Regions from separate parts of the Pseudalkalibacillus berkeleyi genome, predicted to be linked through region 2. Evidence: predicted binding sites of a transcription regulator. Region 2 holds the regulator's gene; the other holds the start of a gene.
The links. Region 2 encodes Rex, which represses fermentation and respiration genes when NADH is low (regulators of the CRP and FNR family bind a similar motif). Its sites were predicted from a motif close to TTGTGAAATATTTCACAA; they were not measured.
Positions count from the first base shown of each region.

Region 1: the regulator Rex is predicted to act here: its motif matches at 6,504-6,521, upstream of qoxA (cytochrome aa3 quinol oxidase subunit II).

Region 1 covers NZ_JAKIJS010000001.1:420,351-430,621, reverse strand. Annotated here, with positions in the region: gene L2716_RS02280 (S8 family serine peptidase) at 1-1,794, opposite strand, end outside; gene L2716_RS02275 (hypothetical protein) at 2,255-2,500, shown strand; gene qoxD (cytochrome aa3 quinol oxidase subunit IV) at 2,612-2,896, opposite strand; gene qoxC (cytochrome aa3 quinol oxidase subunit III) at 2,898-3,494, opposite strand; gene qoxB (cytochrome aa3 quinol oxidase subunit I) at 3,498-5,432, opposite strand; gene qoxA (cytochrome aa3 quinol oxidase subunit II) at 5,480-6,415, opposite strand; gene L2716_RS02250 (DUF1697 domain-containing protein) at 7,028-7,567, opposite strand; gene L2716_RS02245 (bleomycin resistance protein) at 7,568-7,969, opposite strand; gene L2716_RS02240 (hypothetical protein) at 8,267-8,896, shown strand; gene L2716_RS02235 (hypothetical protein) at 9,219-10,127, opposite strand.
Region 2 covers NZ_JAKIJS010000005.1:21,511-31,781, forward strand. Annotated here, with positions in the region: gene L2716_RS17555 (helix-turn-helix domain-containing protein) at 1-350, shown strand, start outside; gene L2716_RS17560 (MFS transporter) at 632-1,876, shown strand; gene L2716_RS17565 (MFS transporter) at 1,939-3,162, shown strand; gene L2716_RS17570 (GNAT family N-acetyltransferase) at 3,338-3,604, shown strand; gene L2716_RS17575 (GNAT family N-acetyltransferase) at 3,517-3,768, shown strand; gene L2716_RS17580 (SET domain-containing protein) at 3,925-4,329, opposite strand; gene L2716_RS17585 (ABC-F family ATP-binding cassette domain-containing protein) at 4,769-6,697, opposite strand; gene moaC (cyclic pyranopterin monophosphate synthase MoaC) at 7,156-7,638, shown strand; gene L2716_RS17595 (redox-sensing transcriptional repressor Rex) at 7,669-8,310, shown strand; gene L2716_RS17600 (twin-arginine translocase TatA/TatE family subunit) at 8,342-8,554, shown strand; gene tatC (twin-arginine translocase subunit TatC) at 8,573-9,325, shown strand; gene L2716_RS17610 (hypothetical protein) at 9,405-9,830, opposite strand; gene L2716_RS17615 (RNA polymerase sigma factor) at 9,977-10,271, shown strand, end outside.

The sequences.
Region 1 (10,271 bases), on a different contig from region 2:
TTCGCCTTTCACTGTTTCCGGTAAACCTGGTCCACTATTCAAGCCTTCTAAACTAAGTGTCCATGTGCCAGCCATCGGGCTTGTTACTTGAACCGTACGGTCTGTGTACAATGTGAACACGAGATAGATTCCTGAAGAATATTCTGTTCCATCAGGAGCTGTCAGCACAAGGTTCAACGGGTTACCTGTTTCACCTAGTAAACCTTTCGCATTCACTTTTGCCGTAAGTTCTGTCAAACCTTCTTCGACGTTGAACTCAATTTTATTAGAATCTGCTGTCGCTGGGTTGTAATTCACTTCAACCGGCTCGCGCTCAACATTCATATCTACATTTCCATTGTATTCATTCGTATAGTTCAGTGTTTCACCGTATTCGTTACCATTTAAAATCATATCGACTGCAGCGTATGCGTTCGCATAACCTGCACCGACTTCCCAAGATTCATATCCAGGCATGTTCGTCGCAGTTTGTTGAATAATCGCCTTCACTTCTTTAGGTGTAAGTGTTGGATCGGCATCAAGCATAAGAGCTACGATTCCAGCCGCATGAGGAGCTGCCATAGACGTCCCACTCATATGTGTGTAGTAAGGTAAGTGTGCTGGATCAAGGTTTTCTGCGTCTTGTTGTGCACCAAGTGCAGTAAGAGGAGAAACCGTTTTTGTCGAGATGATATCTTTACCAGGTGTTGTGATCGTTGGACGATCTTCCCAAACGAATTCTTCACCATCAACTGTAACTGTTCCGCCTTTTCCTTTCACTCCGCGAGAAGAGAAATCAGCGAGTCCACCAAGCTTGTCACCAGCAGCTACCGTGATGACCCATGGCGCTTTTTTATAGTTACCAGAAATCGTTGATTCACCTGGTCCTGAGTTACCAGCTGAGAATACGACTACGATGTTTCTGTCATACATCTTTTTTGTAGCGATGTTGATCGGATCTTCTGGGTCAAATTCTGTACCTGCGTCACTCGTTGAGCCCCAAGAGTTTGTGACAACTCGAATGTTGTATTGCGCTTGGTTTGTAAGCGCATAATCGAATGCTCCAAGCGTATCAAGGATTGCGATTCCTGCTCCAGAACCATAACCGACAAGGTCAGCTCCTGGTGCTACACCTTCGTATTTCCCTTTAGACATTGAACCGTTACCGCCAACAATTCCAGCAACGTGTGTACCGTGTCCAGAATCTGTATCCGTATTGGCAACATCCTCAGTGTAAGTAACCGGAAGTACATCAACAAGTGCGTTCAAGTTCGTCGCACCTTGTACATTTTGAACGAGATGGTTACCGAATTTGATGTCGTTATGTGTGCCATCAACTCCACTGTCATTGACGACAACCCCGATGCCTTTACCGGAAACTGGCATACCGCCATTCTGTTTTGTCATGTCAGCATCGTCACGTAACTGATCGACACCTGTCATTGCAGTACCTGTATTGTTTTCATACTCTAATTTTTCGTTAAAATAAACCGAACGAACTTCAGGCTGATCTGCAAGCGCATTGATTTGGTCAGGTGTAGCAAGTACCCCTGCCATCGGAAGCGAATTGAAAGTTAACCCTTTCGCAATCCCTACGTCCTTTAAAAGATTCATGTGTTCAGCCGTCGGAGCATCATTCGTATTGAATGTGACGATGACCTCAAGTGGTCCAGTCGTCCCTTTCATCTTTTCTACAAGTGTTGCATCAAGGGTCGTTGTATTTGTCTGTGCGCTGACCGATGATGTTGGAGATAGCGCCATCATCCACGTCGAAAGTACGAGCATGACGCTCATCAACATTGTTAACCGTTTCATCATTCCGCCTCCTATGTTACGAATAGTTTGAATACTTTTATTATTCCAGTAAAAGCCTTCCAGCGCTATTCTGCAAAAGGTATAAAAGAAGAACAACAAAAGGTGTATAGGTACTAGAAAGAAAGTCGTATGTGATGGAATGAGATAGTAGGATAGAACTAATTAACGCCTTGCTATTGTTGATGTAAGATACCAATAATCCACTGAAATTAGGTATCCGTGTCTTTCTTTTCGCAAGCGTGTACCCTGAAAATTGTGAAGTTCTAATTTCATGACCAGCGAGACGCTTTCGCGAACACTGAAAACTGAAAATGCTTGATTTGAGGACTCACCATAGTGGGTTTACATCATTTCAAGCATCTCCTCATATAATGAATCAAGGATAACTGTGTACAAATCGTGAAAAGTATTTGACAACTTTGTGAATAAACACAATAATAGAGGAAAGGAGTTGAGGAACATGAAAGCTAATACAAAAATATTGAACGCTACCAAGTTTGCTGGCGGATCTGTCCTTGCATTAGGTATGATGATGTTTCTAATCGGTATTGTAAGCGATTTCGCACTTTGGACTTCTATTGGAATCGGGACCGTAACTGGAGCAGTCTTCATCTTTTTGATCGGTTTGTTCTTTGCAGCTACAGAAGAAATGCTTGGTAAAAGCATTAAAGGAACAAAAGAAACCTCACCACTCGGAAAGGTTTAATTCATACCACAAATATATGAACGTTAAAATTTGCTGGCTTCGACATGCTGCAAATTTTGTTTTTTTTTTACATACAAAAAAAGGAGCGCCTTTAGGCACTCCTTTTTTCTTTTACCCTACATCCCAAATTAACACCAGCAGTGTTCCGAATACGGTAAACAGTGCCATAAAGAGGCCGTAGTAGACGTTTGTATAAATTGCTGCTTTGTCATCGGTTTCTCCTGCGTGCATGAATACGACGAGCTGAAGTCCAGCTTGGAGAAATGCCGTAATGAGAAGGACTGTCATCCCTACTGCAAACGACATGTCAAAGAAATATACCCCAAGTGCAACAGCCGTAAGCACCATTGAGAAAATAAATCCCATTACCTGTTTGCGAGGAAATAGTTCACTCATTTTACAACAGTCCTTTCAAATAGATAAAGCTGAAGATGAAGATCCAAACAACGTCTAGGAAGTGCCAGTATAGTGAGAAGATAAAGGACTTATTCCCTGTCTCAGGTGTCAATCCACGCTTCTTCACTTGAATGAGGATAAACAATCCCCAGAACAGTCCAACTGTTACGTGGGCACCGTGCGTCCCTAGTGTTGTGAGTAAGATCGACGTAAACGCACTCGTCTGAATGCCTGCTCCTTCATGCGCGTAGGTCATAAATTCAAAAATCTCTACGCCGAGAAATCCTAGACCAAGAACGAGTGTGACAATGAAAAATCCCATCATCGCTTTCTTTCTGCCAAGACGCATCGCATGGACACCGAGTCCAATCGTGAAACTACTCGTTAAAAGTAAAATCGTCTCAAGGATGACTGGTGCAATCTCGAAGATCTCAGCCCCTGTTGGACCATTACCCGTTCGATTTTCTAAAGTAAAATACGTTGCGAAAAGCGTCGCGAACAGCATGATTTCCGCACCAATGAAAATCCAAAATCCTAAGATCTTTAACTGATTTTCTTCCGTACTATATTCTAATGGTAGCGAGTGATCAACCTTCATAATTTAAGCACCTCGCAATTCTGATTCTGTGTCTTCAATTTCTTTCACAGAAACGTAATGACCGTGATCTTTTTCAAATGAACGCAATGTCATACAAACAAAGATTCCGATTGTCGTGATAATGGCTGGAATCCATAGGCTGAATATGAGCGAGAAGCCCCATCCAAAGAATATACAGCTCATGACAAACGGTATACCACTGTTATTCGGCATATGGATTTTTTCATAATCGCCTTTATACAACTCATGGTTCTTTTTCTTATAATCCCAATACGCTTCACTAGATGCGACTTCAGGTGTGATCGCAAAGTTATAGTGTGGTACTGGAGTGTGTGTCGCCCACTCAAGCGTACGTGCATCCCATGGGTCTGCACTAATGTCCCTTGAAGCATAGCGAACACTATAGTAAATGTTATACACAATCAACACAAATCCAATTGCCATAATCGCAGCTCCGACAAAGGAAACCATATTCATCGGACCGAATCCAGTCGACTCAGAATACGTGTACATACGTCGGGCTTGACCATCAAGTCCAGTCACATACATCGGCATGAACGCAAGTAGGAAACCAATCGATAGTAACCACGCCGTCCACTTTCCGATTCGCTCATTCAACATGAAACCAAACATTTTCGGCCAGTAATACGTGAGTCCCGCAAGCATCGCGAATACGACACCAGGGATAATGACATTATGAAAGTGAGCGACTAGGAACATCGTATTGTGGTACTGATAGTCCGCAGCTGACATCGCAAGCATGACACCTGTTACTCCACCAAGTGTAAAGAGCGGAATAAATAGGATTGAATACAGCATCGGTGTCGTGAACTCGATTTTACCTTTCCATAACGTAAGGATCCAGTTGAAAATCTTCACACCAGTCGGAACCGCAATCGCCATCGTTGTAATGGAGAAAATGCTGTTCGCCATCGCGCCCTGACCCATTGTGAAAAAGTGGTGAGCCCAAACGACGAATGATAGAACCGAGATCAACACCATTGAAGCAACCATCGACTTATAGCCATACAAGTTACGTTTTGAAAAGGTTGAAATAATCTCACTGTATATTCCGAATGCCGGTAAAATTAAGATATACACTTCAGGGTGTCCCCAAACCCAGAACAGGTTGGCCCAAAGCATCGCCATTCCGCCATTATCGAGCGTAAAGAACTGGGTTCCAAACAATTGGTCCATCGTTCCGAACGCAAGTGCAACTGTAAGTACTGGGAACGCGAATACGATTATGACGTTCGCAATGAAAGCAGACCATGTGAACATCGGCATTTTCATCAACGTCATGCCTGGTGCTCTCATTTTAAGAATTGTTGTCATAAAGTTAATCCCTGTCATCAGTGTACCGATACCAGCGATTTGAATCGCAATCATGTAATAGTTGGTCCCAACAGAATCCGTGTCTGCGAGTGGGAAATACGAAGTCCAACCAGCGTCCGGTGAACCCCCAACCATAAATGAAATGTTAAATAGCATCGCGCCCATAAAGAATAACCAGAAGCTAAGTGCATTCAAGCGTGGGAACGCTACATCTCGTGCTCCGATTTGTAACGGAATCACGAAGTTCATAAAGAATATGATGAACGGCATCGCCATGAATAAGATCATGACAACTCCGTGCGTTGTGAAAATTTCGTTATAGTGCTGCGAATCGAGTAGCTTATTGTCCGGTACAGCAAGCTGTGCACGCATCATAATCGCATCGACACCACCGCGGAAAAGCATCAATAACGCGGAAATCAAGTACATAATCCCGATTCTTTTATGGTCTACCGTCGTGATCCATTCACGCCATAGATAGCCCCACTTTTTAAAATAGGTGAGTCCAGCGAGAACAGCGATCAAAGTAAGACCGGCAGCGACCATGGATGCATAGATTGCTATACTAGGATGCGGTATGGCAAATCGCTCAAAGAATTCCATACGATTTGACTCCTTTCGAATATATATAATCGGTAAAACCTGTACGTTTACTCGTTATGATTCATGTGTTCTTTCTCTGAGCTTTCCTTTTTGGAAGCTGAGTGATTGTCATGTTTCTTCTTATCCTCATGACCATCTTTGTACTTATCACCTTTTTCATGATGTTCAGGAGCAGGTGAAAACTCTAAGTGCGTACCCGTAAACGTCATGCGTCCAAGGTGTCCTGGCTCTAACAATTCCTCAAATTTCTTTTCTGTAAGCGGGTCAGCTGTATCTTTTACCTCATCCACCCACTCATCAAACTCTTCTTGAGACATGGCTGTTACGTCGAACTTGTTTTCAGCAAATCCTTCACCACTAAAGTTCGCATTACGTCCCATATACTCGCCTTCTACATCAGCTGCGAGATGGAGCGTCGTCACGTGGGCATTCATTGCATATTTCTGTCCACCAAGCTGTGGAATCCAGAAACTCGTAATCGGTCCATGTGAATACAATCTAAATTCAAGTGGACGATCAGTTGGTACGTATAAGTAGTTCACCGTCTCAATTCCCTCTTCTGGATAACTAAAATGCCACTTCCAGTCAGAGGATGACGCATATACGACGAGTGGTTCTTTATCTTCATATCCTGTCGGAGCAGATTCAACGATATAGTTACTTTGAACTGACACGACGGAAAGAATCGCTACAATAATGATTGGAATACCAACTAGTATTCCTTCCACCCAAGGATTCCCTTCAATATGAGGTGGTTCATAATCAGCAGGCTGGTTCGATGCGCGGTATTTCACGAGCATGAACAACAGCATTGCGAAAACGGCAATCACGATTCCTGCCATCATTAACATCGTCAGCATAATGTCACTGGCTAACCTTTCCGCCATTGGTCCTTTCGGATCTAATACGGTTAATGGTTCACAACCAGTCAGCACTGTGAGACCGAACATCATGACAGCAAACAAAGCTAACTTCAGTTTCATACGAGTACCCCTTTCTCTCGAAAGATCTATAATTAAAGCATCAATATTTTACTTCTTGGCACCATTCTATCAAGGTTTTCGACGGACTTTGTGAAATTATGAACTTTGTCACTAATTTGCAAAATATTTTTGACAAACCTTTGTCAGTTATCAGAAAACAGTCACAAAGTGGACAAAATGTAAAACCAATAAAAACTATCAATGGTACAAGCTGGTAAAAACCCTGATGTTCTTTACAGATGTCGTACCCCTTTCGCCTTGCAGCAAATCTGTATCATGGAAAAAGTAATGCTTTCTTAACGTAAAAAACATAAGTGAATCCACAAAAGGACTCACTTATGTTTAGCGGTGTTGATATAATTAGATTTCTTTGAAATCAAACACGAAGGAGTAGATCTTCTCCACTCACATATGTTCCTGTTATTTAATGGGGACAATTCCTTCTTGAATGCTATGTGTAAAGAACTACATTCCTGAGACGATTTGATTGCATTCTTCTCAGTTGTTCCGTTTTTGTGTATTCATGGAGGTCTCCCCTACTAGCGTTTATGTAACCAAAAAGAAATACAGTAAGAAAATCGTTATTAGCTGATTTTCTCACTGTATCCAATTTTATTTACTCATTTCAGCAATTTTCATGACCGAATTCCAGTTTCTTGTGGTAGCTGCCACCTTCAACTTTTTCTCAATGAATGTGTTTGAAAAAACGGTTTTCTTGTAGCCTTTCCGGCAGACGATGTACGCTGTCTTTCCTTCAATTTGAAAATCATCAATATCACTCTCAACACTTAACAGCTTCTCAACTGCTTCAGTACTTGGCTTTTCAGCTAAAAAAGAAACGTGCAGTTTTTCATCCTCTTTTAACAAGTCAACATCAAAAGGATTCGCTCCAATTGCCGTTTTCCATTCTTCAGCCGTTTTCACGATGACAGGCACTTCAAATTCTAGCGCTTCTTTCAACTGACTTTCAATTTGTTGAATGAGCTCAGACGTCTCCAACGGCCTTGTTTCAAAGATGACATTCCCGCTTTGTATGTACGTCCTCACCTGTTCAAAGCCGATCGACGAGAAGATTTCCTTCAACCGATCCATCTTTACTTTCTTATGACCACCAACATTTATACCGCGTAGCAACGCAATATAAGTAGGCATCTATCGCTTCCACTCGTAATACGTAATCAGATTCTTATCAGGATCTACCACTGAAAACTCCCTTGTTCCCCATGGCTTGTCCTCAATTGGGGCTTTGGGATGGATAATACCCGCTGGAGCCAATTTTTCATGCATTTCGTCCACTCCGTCTAACCCGATACGGCAGCTCCCTGTTCCTGCAATGAATGTTTCCGCTCCTGATACAACAGGATTCCAGTGCTCCTCTGTACGCCACCGTTCATCATTTGCAAGCCACAAATGAACCTGGATTTGCTCTAAACCAAGCACGACAAGTCCACCTTCTTGATGAAGTACCGAAAAACCTAACGTTTCCCGGTAAAAAGCAGCACTCTTATCCAAATCTCTCACAGGTAAAGCTGGAATTGCTTCTATAACCTTCATAAACCCAACCCCTCTCTAATTAAATCCCTAAGATAATCATTCGTCTTAAATTGGGAAAATCCTGCAATGGAGAATGTTCACACACTTATGAAATATTGTATAAACCCAGAAGCATTCAATCAGCTTTGCCATGAACGGCATAGAGAATGAACAGATACCTTTCAACAAAATGTCCTTACACATAATGCCCAAGTCCGCATATAGTGTCATCATGACATCATCCATTGAAATGGGGATTGCGATATGTATCACAATAAAAATCATCCACGCCAACTTCCTCCCTTCGGCCCCCCTGGGATGGGTGGCCAAGGTGGACCTGGTGGAATACCCGGCTTAGGCGGTGGATTCCCTGGGGGACCAGGGATGGGAGGATTTCCAGGAGGACCTGGTGGAATACCTGGTTTCCCAGGAGGTCCAGGTGGAATGGGCGGATTTCCTGGGGTCCCCGGTGGTCCAAGTTTTCCTGGAGGCCAAAGTATTCCCGGCAACGGCCCTTCCGCTTTGCCCGGTCAATTGACACTCCAGCAACAACAGCAAGTTCAACAGATTTTACCGACATTATCACAACCGACTAGCGGACCACCTCAAAACCTTGTCAGCCTTTTCACGACCTTATCGGCATTACCACAAACCCAGCTCCAGTCTTTAGTCGGACAACAGCCGCAAAGCACGACCCAAATCACTTCACTGCTCGGCGGTCAGCCCCGTTCCGACATGGAGTACGAAGACTACGATGATCGAATCAACGGCATCTGGGGCTGCCAGGGTAGATGGACGTTAATTTTCTATCAGACACCATTTGGCGGTATTGGCATCGCCCTCGCCTGGGTCGCATTCGTCAACTTCTTCATCACCATCGCATTCTGTTATCCTACATTCAACCTATGCTTCTTCTACACACCACAAATCTTCCTTGCGCTATGCTAAAAAAAGCAGGTTGGAAATTCCAACCTGCTTTTTTCTAACATATATCTTCCTTGTGTTTGTCTAGCTACTTAGACCGTTGTCGTAGAGTTTTTTTCAATTACATTAGTTTTAATTTCAAAGCCATACAATTGAGATTGTTCGGTTGGATTCCAACCATCTCTCAAACCTCTTAAACCCTGATATAAAGAACCACCAATAAGATTTTCTAACCATTTCGAGCAATCACTAAGAGAATTAAAATCATGCAAGTGTACTTTATTTTTTTAAAATATAAGTTAAAGAATTGAATTTCACAATAAATTTTTTAAAGTTTGATCCGTTCCTAATTATCGAGTTTATATACTTCTTTTTCAAATACTTCTCCATTGTCATAAACGACCTGTACCACAAGGCGCATATTTTCAAATTGTTTAATTTGATTCACATGATAAGCATTCATCCTAGGATCGGCGGGATCGTATTGCTTATCTACATCGAATTTTTCTCTACCTAACAAGTCTTCATCTTTATATTTCAGGAGATAAGCTTTTACTATTGAAACAGAAGTATCTGTTTGATGATTCATCAGCATCATACTAAATGTTTTGTCCTCCATGATGATGTCCGTTTGTAAACTACCATATAGACGATTGCCATACTCCCCTAAATGCTCAGTGTGAACCTTTCCGCTCTTCACCATGTCACCATAGGATACTGTAACGTAGTATTTGAGCGTCTCGCTTTTCATTTGTTCTTCCATCTTTTTTTTGGACGACTCTTGAGTATTCTTGTTACCCCTCATTAAGTTTATGTGCCACATAGGCTCCATATCCATCTCAATCGGAACTTTCACTTTAAACAACCCTTGCTGAATTTCCTCCACAGGAAGCGCTTTGTAGCTCTCATTATTGCCATATGTATAATAAAATACAACCTCAGAATCCTCTTGCAACTCCTTAACTTGCCATTCGAATGTCGCTTCCGCTTTGCCATCCTCCATATCCTTTGAATCGACGGTAATATCAATAGGAGTCATCCATCTCTGTTCCTCTTGCATATCATTCAATACCGTTTGGATATGATTCGTTTGGCCGTTTACACTACTCATCATATTCTGTTGTGAAGAAGAGAGAGAACGTAGACGATTGTCCATTTCACTTAACTTAGAAAGAAATGTGACATTCATAATTAAACTAACAACAAATGCTACTGCTACAAAAGCAACAAAAATCTTGATCTGTTTTTCCCTCACCAATGTTTACCCCCCTCTTTTATCCCCTTTATTACAATTTCCTTCCAACAGCATACCATAGGGGACCGTTCTATTGGTGTGTATATAGGACAATATCTTCCATAAAAAATGAAGGTTGGACTGATCCAACCTTCATCTCTGACA
Region 2 (10,271 bases):
ACAATTTACATATACAAACAACTTATATGTTGGCAAAAGAGTACTATATTATAGAAAATCATACTCAATCATATAACTGGCTTAATAAAGGTTTATCTTATGTTGAAAATATAGAAGATAGTTATTCGTTTAAACTCTGGATTCTTAAATATGAAATCGACAAGAATGAATCTTCTAAAGAGTATCAAGAGTTATTAACTAAGGCTGTAAGCTATTTTGAAGAAAAAGAGGATTATTTAAATTTAAGAGAGTGTTATGAAAAACTGGGGCACTACTACTCTGAGAAATTTATGTACAAGAATTCAAGTATATATTATTTAAAGGCAAATAACCTAAAATTATTTTCTTAGATGGTAACATATAAAATTTGTGATTTTAGAGAGTGACTTCATAGAAATAAAACAGTTTATATGAATATGTACAGAACCTTTCATTTAGAGTATAAAGATTATCTAAATGAAGGGTTTTTTATATTGAATTTTGTTGAGAAATATCTTTGCAAATAAGTTAATAAGTCGTATAAAAATTCAGTATTTTATCAATACAAATGAACTAATTAGTAGGATACTATAAAAATATAAATAGTTAGAATTATGAAAAAATTTTAAAATGAAAATATAGGGGGATTCAGATGTTTAAGCTAGTGAAGACTAATCAAAAATTCCGTAGGTTAGCCGCTGCTCTGTTTGTTTCTGAAGTAGGATCTTGGTTTAGTTATATGTTGTTAATCGTGTTGACATATAGCTCAACTAAATCTTTGTTAACAACAATGGGAGTAACAGGAAGCTTAAGTATTGGTAGTTTAATAGGAGGTGCGGTTGCAGGGGTTTTTATTGAAAATAAAAGACCTGTTAAAGTAATTGTTACCACAAATATTGTGAGTGCGATAGGTATTTGTTCGCTATATTTCTTACCAAATTATTTATGGATCTATTTCATTGCCGCTTTTTTCTTAGCCCTTGTTTCCTCATTTCGAAATCCTGCTTTTAATAAGTTTATTGTTGATATTGTTGATAAAGAAAATTTAATGGATGCAAACGCAACATTTCAAACAACTCGTGAATTGGTAAAAATAATTGGCCCAGGCTTAGCTGCAACTGTATTAGCAGTTCTACCTGAAAGTGAAAAGAATTTAGGATTCGTAATTGATGCAGTAACTTATGTTATTGCTAGTACCTTTTTGATGGGAGTGTTATTCAAAAACATTGAAGGTACTAAAATCAGTGTTGAAAAAAATAAGAACACTCAAACCTTTTGGCAACGTTGGGTTGAGGGATTAGCACCTGCAAAATCTCCTGTAATTATCAGTATATTAATGATGTATGTATTTATTATGTTTGGAATAGCAGGTGTTGATGTTACTTTTACCGCTCATGTTAATACTAGTGGTTACGAGGCTGAGTTCGTAGGATATATTTTAGGTGCCCTCAGTTGTGGAATGATCTTAACATCAATTTTCGGCTCAAAATATATAAAGAAATTGTCACTTCATGTACAGCTTGGTGGAGCAACTGCTGGGTTAGGGTTGTTTTACATGGGAATTGGATTGTCTGGAAGTCTTTATTTCATGATGGTTTCAGCTTTTTTCCTCGGTATATTCAATTCAACATTCAATATAAGTGCGTCAACATTTTGGCAAACAGCAATCCCATATGATCAACTAGGAAGGTTTTTCAGTGTTATAACGAGCTTTTTAAGTACTATTACATTAATCGGTATGGGTCTAAATGGATTTATAGGTACAATTTCTAGTGCAAGTTTTGTGATATTAATTTGCGGAATTATGATATTGTTTTCCGGAGTTATATCTTTATTTGTAATAATGAGACTAAGCGAAGAGGATCAAGTGGAAGTATTAGAAGAAAAGGTTAACTGATAAAAAGTAATCATCCCAATTTTTTAAGTTTATCTTTAAAGTAAAGAGAAAAGGGTGAGTAAATGAGCGAATGGAAAAAGCCTATTTTATTAATATCAGCCATAGGTGTTTCTCAAATAGGTAATTGGATATACCTAATTGCCTTAAATATTACCATATTGGACTTAACCGGTTCAGCGGCAGCAGTGGCAGGTCTTTATATAATTAGACCAATCGCGATTTTACTCACTAATACTTGGTCAGGAAGTGTAATTGATAGGGTAAACAAAAGAAAACTTATGATTTTTATTGATATAGTACGTGGTATCCTAGTTTTCACCATTCCTTTTATTGGGGAACTTTGGATAATCTATTTACTACTTCTATTAATAAATACTTTTGGGACATTTTTCGGTCCTGTTTCATCTGTTTATATAACAAAGTTGATTCCATATCAGAGAAGAAAAAGGTTCAATTCAATAATGAGCATGACAGGTTCAGGAGCATTTCTGACTGGACCTGCTACAGCAGGAGTACTAATTATTTATTTTGGTACTGAGTTATGCATTATTATTAACGCAGCTACCTTTATGATTTGTGCATTCTTCATTTTTCTCCTTCCAAATGTAGATGAAAATACAAATGGAGCAAGAGATCCGATTGGTTGGAAAACTATTGTAAATGATTGGAAAGTAGTTGAGATGTTTTCTATAAAAGCAAAATATTTCCTAGTTGTTTATATTCTTTTCCAATCTGCAATGTTAATCGGTTTTGCTTTAGATTCGCAAGAAGTCACATTTATTAAACAAAACCTTGAATTATCAGACCGTGATTATGGATTTATCGTGAGTTTGACTGGTTTAGGAGCCATATCAGGTGGAATCTTTTCAGCTATGGCAACTAAAAAGATTCCATTAAAGTTTTATTTAGGAGTTGGAATGTTGTTAACCTCTCTTGGGTATGTAATGTTTTATTCATCAATTAATTTTATTACTGCAACTATAGCATTTGTATTCTTAGGCTTCTTTATGGCATTTGCTAATACAGGATTCGCAACCTATTTTCAAAATAATGTTCCAGTTGAAATTATGGGGAGGTTTGGCAGTATTACTGATATGATCCAAGGAATTATTCAAATTGGATTTACTTTAATTCTGGGATTTCTGGCAGAATGGTTCTCTTTACAATTTATTTGCATAGTATTTTCACTTGTTGGTACATTTATGGCATTAGTTCTACTTACAATCATATTAAAGTCCCCTAGTTCAAGTTATTTTAATGAGAATTCTAAGGTAATTAATGGCTAACGTGTTGAGAGTCACAAAAACAGCCTATAAAAAAGTTCATCTTTAGATTAGCTAACCTTCTAGCAGAGAACTTCATTTAAATAATTAATTAGAAGAATTTATAAAAAAGACTTCAAGTAAAGGGGGCTATTCCTTAAGACGATGAATAGTATTGAATAAATTAATGGAGGTATAGATGAAGGTTAGGGAAGCTACAAAAACTGATGTTCCACAAATGGTCTCTTTAATCGAACAACTTGGTTATCCAACCGCGATAGAACAGTTTGAACAGAGGTTTGAAAAGATTTTTACTAATCCATGCTATCATACATTAGTTGCAGAGGTGGAGAATCAACTTGTTGGGATGGCAGGGTTATGTACGGATTTGTTTTACGAATACGATGGTTCTTATGTTCGAATTGTAGCTTTGTTGTTGATTCAAATTACAGAAGAAGAGGCATAGGAAAAAAGTTAATGCAAGAAATCGAAAGTTGGGCAAGAAATCAAGGCGTTACTGCAATAGCTTTAAATAGTGGAAATCGTAAAGAGAGAAAAGATGCACACCAATTTTATTTTAGCATGGGCTTTGAAGCTAAAAGTATCGGGTATGGTAAGGACCTTACTTAACTAAATCAGCTAATAGGATTTCATTTGTTATTGCATAAAAGGTGGCTTTTATTGAATAAGCCCTTGGTGTGAATTACTGTGTGAATCTCTTGGCGAATAATATTTTCAAAAGTAAAAAAAACACCCATTAAACTTGGGTGTTTTGAAATCGCTCGATTATTCGCTTTTGTCTTCTTCGTCTTCCTCATCTTCGTTAAACCAAAGTGGAGAATCGTTCTCTACCTCTCCGTTATAGTTTATGAATACTTCTTCTCCTGCTTTGATATCTTTATAAGCAAAGAAGTCGAAAGTGTGTTGATCGAAGTTAATGTCATAATAGGCGTTTGGCTGATACGAATGGTTAAACATCATACCATATCCTAACAGAAACGCTGAGTGGTGAAGCCCATATTCAAAAACGTAGTCAGCAAGGTGCGTTTTTTCGATATGTTCATGTTCCTCATTCGGGTATGGAAGCACAGGTGCTTCATGAATGAGTTCCCCTTTTTTTATATCACGAGTGGCGAATACGCCTTTGTCGTTTTCATCATCTGTTATTGTAGAACTTCTGATTTCAATCAATTTCTCACCTACTTATTCTCAAAATGTAACCATCCATCAGTCTGACAGGTGATCCTACTAAAAGCAATTATAAAAATTTTCCGATATACAGTCCAGTGCATAAAGTGTGTATACAAATAAGAATAAATATACATGAAAGGTGTATAACGAAGTCGAATGGAGTCGAATCTCGATGTGGAAAAGCGTTATCCACAGGTTGTGAACATTGTGGAAAACATAAGAAATCTATCGGGAAATAAAGACTTAATGATGTGAATAACTAAATGTGGATAAGTTCGAGTTATTCTGTGGATATTGTGGAAAAAACGACAAGAAAACCTAAAAATCACTGTTTACCCTGTGTATAACCCTGTGGATTGTGTGTATATGTGAGCAAACTAATAAATAAAGAAGAGGAGTTGACCCTCGTAAAGTGTGGATCAACTCCTTATTTCCCAGTCTACACCGTTTGTAAACCTTCCCATTCTTCTAGTAGTGTTTCTAAATCATGATTTGCTTTTTCAAGTTGTTCATTAAGCTCTTGGCTTTTCTCAAAATCTTGAAAGATGTCGGGCTGGCTTAGTTGGTGTTCAATCGCTTCAATCTTCTGTTCGCTCTCTTCAATCTGTGCTTCTAGTTCTTCTATTCTGCGAAGTCTTTTACGCTCTTCTTTTTTCGCTTGTTTGTCGTTATGGAATTGCTCTTTTTGGTCACTGACCGTGTTTTCTTCCTTTTCATTAAGCTCTTCACGCTCTAGACGCTCGAATTCAGCTTGCTCTGCTTTCTTTTCAAGATAATAGTCATAGTCGCCTAGGAAGTTTTCAAGACCCGTTGTGGATAACTCAACAACCCGTGTGGCAATTCGATTAATGAAATAACGGTCATGGGAAATGAACAAAATGGTTCCAGGAAAATCGACTAACGCATTTTCGAGTACTTCCTTACTATCAAGGTCGAGATGGTTCGTCGGCTCATCTAAAATAAGGACATTCGCTTTTTGCAACATGAGTTTTGCAAGTGCAAGTCGTGCTTTCTGTCCACCACTGAGTTCATTAACGCCTTTCAACACATCATCTCCGCTGAACAAGAAGTTCCCGAGAACGGTACGAATATCTTTTTCTGGATGAGTGGGGAATTCGTCCCATAGCTCGTGAAGAACCGTTTTATTACTGTTCAGGTCCGCTTGTTCTTGATCATAATAGCCAATCTTCACATTCGATCCGAACTGAAGGGATCCCGCTATTTTCCGGTCAGGGTGCATGATTGTTTTAATGAGCGTTGATTTACCGATCCCGTTCGGACCAACAAGCGCAATGCTTTCTTCTCGTTGAACATGAAGATCAATATCATCAACTAATATGGAGTCTTCATAACCGATCGCAAGTTTGTTCAACTTTAATACGTCGTTACCAGTTTTGCGTTCAATTCTAAACCCAAATTGAGCGGATTTCTCTCCACCATCTGGCCGGTCCATCACTTCCATTTTCTCAAGTTGTTTTCTTTTACTCTGAGCTCGTTTCGTAGTGGATGCACGTGCAATATTTCGCTGCACAAAATCTTGAAGCTTGGCAATTTCGGATTGCTGCTTTTCGTATTCTCTTACATCTTGTTCATACTGATCTGCCTTCTGTTCAAGATATTTGCTGTAATTACCGAAAAACTTCTTACTTCTCGTTCTCGAAATTTCATAAACTTGGGTCGCTACTTTATCTAGGAAGTATCTATCATGAGAAACGATTAATAAGGCTCCGGGGTAAGATTGTAAGTATGTTTCTAGCCAGTTTAATGTCTGTATATCCAGGTGGTTCGTCGGTTCATCCAAAATCAACAAATCTGGACGAGTTAATAGGAGCTTAACGAGTGCAAGTCGAGTCTTCTGACCACCACTTAAGGATGCAATCGGTTTATTGTAATCCTCTTCATAGAAACGGAAGCCATGAAGGGTCGAGCGGATATCATTTTCATATTGATATCCACCTTTTAATTGAAAGCTTTGTTGCAGGGAATCATATTCTGAGAGTACTTTGGTGTAAAGATTCTCATCACTCAATACTTTCTCTTGTCCCATTTTTGATTCCAACGCACGGATTTGTTCTTCCATTAGTTGAAGGTCGTGAAAGACTTCAATCATTTCATCCCAAATCGTGTTTTCTGATTCAAGACCAGCGTCCTGCGCTAAGTAACCGACTTCAATTTCATTCGGCTTCATAATCGCACCAGAGTCGTAAGAAAGGTGACCGCTGATGATCTTCAACAACGTCGATTTACCAGCTCCGTTTCTTCCGACAAGGGCGATTCGGTCTCGGGATTGTACTTCAAGTTTAATATTCGATAAAATAAGGTCAGCACCATAATATTTTGTTATGTCTTGGGCTTGCATGACGATCATGTGTAACACCTCTCTATAAAGGAAGTTCAAAAATCAACGAATGATAAACTACGAATTTTCGACGTACAGGACGTACTAGTACTGCCGTTGTCACAGGACGTGACGTAGTTAGGCAGTGAGTGTTACTCGGTTTCTCTGGTCCTCACGTATTAAACATATACGCTCCGGTCCTCAAAACCGTCGTGCCTTAGGATCACAGGATGTGATTCAGTTCAACGTTGTCACAGGACGTGACGATCTTAGTTGAACTTCATAACCGGTTGTTTCTTATTCATCAATTTTTGAACACTATTGTTTTTTGTTCGATTTTGTTCGACACATTCGTATTAATCTTAGTGTAGCCTATGGGGGAAAGTGCAAGCAACTGTGCAATATTCAATGTTTTGTTATATTTTCAATTATTTCAAGCCTTACTTTTGTTGAAAAATGGTGTATAGTCTCTCTTAGGTGGTGATATTATGGGCGATTTTACGCATTTCAATGACCAAGGTCGAGCGAAGATGGTCGATATATCTGATAAAGAAGAAACGGTTAGGACAGCTCGTGTTCGAAGCAGTGTCCGCGTTTCGAAGGAAATATATGAAGCGATTCAAGGCAATCGTATCAAAAAGGGTGATGTGTTATCCGTTGCCCAAGTAGCAGGGATTATGGCTGCAAAAAAAACACCTGATATCGTACCGATGTGTCATCCATTACCACTGAAAGCAGTAGATATCACATTTGAATGGACGGTAGAAAATACATATGAGCTCATCATCGATGTTACCGTGAAAACAAAGGGGAATACCGGCGTTGAAATGGAAGCACTGACAGCGGCATCTGCCGTTGGCTTGACCGTTTACGATATGTGTAAGGCAATTGATAAAGGCATGATAATTGGTCCGACTTATCTACTCGAAAAAACGGGTGGGAAGAATGGCGATTACCGGCACGATATATAATAGTGTTCCTAAATCGATTGGAGGGATCTTATGAGCGTTGATGAACAAAAAATACCTCAAGCAACTGCTAAACGGTTGCCACTGTATTACCGTTTTCTCAAAAACTTATCCTCATCCGGGAAGCTACGTGTATCCTCATCTGAGCTAAGTGAAGCGGTCAAAGTGGATTCTGCGACAATCCGAAGAGATTTTTCTTATTTTGGAGCACTAGGTAAGAAGGGTTATGGTTACAATGTAAACTACTTGCTAACCTTTTTCCGAAAAACACTCGATCAAGATGAAGTCACGAAAGTCATGCTGATTGGAGTGGGGAATTTAGGGACAGCCCTTCTGAACTATAATTTTTTGAAAAACGACAACACGAGAGTTGAACTTGCGTTTGATGTTGATCCTAATAAAATTGGAACGAAGATCAGCGGTGTTCCAATTTATGATTTGAAAGATTTGAAGAAGCATGTAACGAATGATGTATCGGTTGCTATTTTGACCGTTCCTGCTCAAACAGCACAAACGGTCGCAGATGAACTTGTCGAAACAGGCGTGAACGGAATTTTGAATTTCACACCAGCTCGACTAACTGTACCAGATGACGTCAGGATTCATCATATAGATTTAGCAGTTGAACTCCAATCGTTGATTTACTTTTTGAAGAATTATCCGTTGGAAAAATAAATATAAGACATTTTTTGAGGAGGTGACCAATATGCTTGGTCCAGGAAGTTGGATTATTGTCGGAGTCGTTGCATTGTTGATTTTCGGTCCGAAAAAGTTACCTGAGCTAGGAAAGGCAGCTGGAAAGACATTAAGAGAATTCAAGAATGCGACAAGTGGCCTCGTAGATGATGATAACGAACAAGATAAAAAAGAAAAAGATAAAGACAATGAGCAAGACAAGAAGAACAAAGATCAGGACTAGTTAGGAAGGTAGTTTCGTATGACGGAAAGACAAATGACGCTTCAAAGCCATGTTGAAGAACTGAGAAAAAGAATTTTCATCGTCATACTTATTTTTTTGGCGGCATTTATTTCAGGATTTTTCCTCTCGATGCCGCTCATCCAATATTTGAAGCAAACGCCAGAAGCAGCTGGATTGGAACTGAATGTGTTCAAATTAACCGATCCGCTTACAGTGTTTCTTGATTTTGCCTTTCTTATTGGTTTGTTAATCACATCACCAGTTGCGCTTTATCAAATTTGGGCGTTCATTAGTCCTGGATTATTAGAGAAAGAGCGTAGGGTGACTTTAATGTATATCCCGCTGACATTCTTTTTGTTTGTAGGGGGTATATCTTTTTCATACTTCATTCTGTTTCCATTCGTCATAGATTTTATGAATGGACTATCTGATCTGCTCGGAGTGGAAGAAGAATACGGCATTAATGAATATTTTCACTTTCTGTTCCGGCTGACATTACCGTTCGGAATTCTATTTCAATTCCCAGTTGTCATCATGTTCTTGACGAGACTCGGTCTGGTCACACCAGCCTTTTTACGAAAAATTCGTAAGTACTCGTACTTCGTATTGCTCGTACTTGCAGGTATGATTACACCACCAGAGCTCATTTCACACTTGATGGTGACGGTTCCACTCATACTCTTGTATGAGATCAGCATCCTAATAGCAGGATTTGCATATAAAAAAGCAATGAAAACAGCAGAAGAACAAGAGGAAGACGAAGAAGAATAAGGAAATTAAGAAAGCGACCGGGAACGGTCGCTTTTTTCTTGGTTAATGTACAAATCAATTTTCATCATCAAGTCTCATTTTATTCAACTGCTTTTGAAGCTACTTTTATAAGTTCACTCTTTGCGATAGGTTTTGTAGATGTGTAATCAATCGCGTATTCCACGTCGCCAGTTCGCCAGCTAATCATTTGGGTTTCGTCTGTTGAAGTATAATAAGCGGTTGTTCCGTTGTTCAAAGTTAACGTTTCATCCCAGCTAGAAACATTATTCCAGCCTATTTCAGTTGTTGCCCAGTACGTTAATGATTCATCTGAATTCTCATACACGAGCTTCACTCGATCAAAGCCACTAATCTCTGAATATCTGTTTTCAACATCAAAAGGGATGTATAAAAGTTCATTTACGTCAAAAGACACAATCCAGCCAGCAGCATGGACCGGAAGCTTCACAGTCGAAATTAACAATGCAACCACTAGGATTGCAAACACCGAATAGGTGATCAGCATTCTTTTTCTAAAAGTCCGTTTATCCAGGCTGATTCCCTCCTCCGAACAACTTTTTCTATAGTTTACCATTTTTAAATAAAATTGTATTGTAACTTTATAGCCTCTTATCAGTCTACATATTTAGGAGAGGGGGGGATGGTACGAACATGTCGGCACCTTTTGAAGAGATCTATGAAACTTACAAAAAAGCGATTTATACATATCTCTTAAGAAATACATATGATTCACATATAGCAGAAGAGCTAACGCACGACACATTTATGAAAGCATTTAAACAAATTCATTCATTTCGACACGAAAGTTCACTGAAAACGTGGCTATTTACAATTGCTAGGAATACTTATTTGTCTTATCAAAACAAAAGCTCTACAAAATTTGAGCATAGTGAAGAAAAGCATGAGCTGTGGGAAGGTGGAAAAAGTGAATTTGAAGCAATGGTCG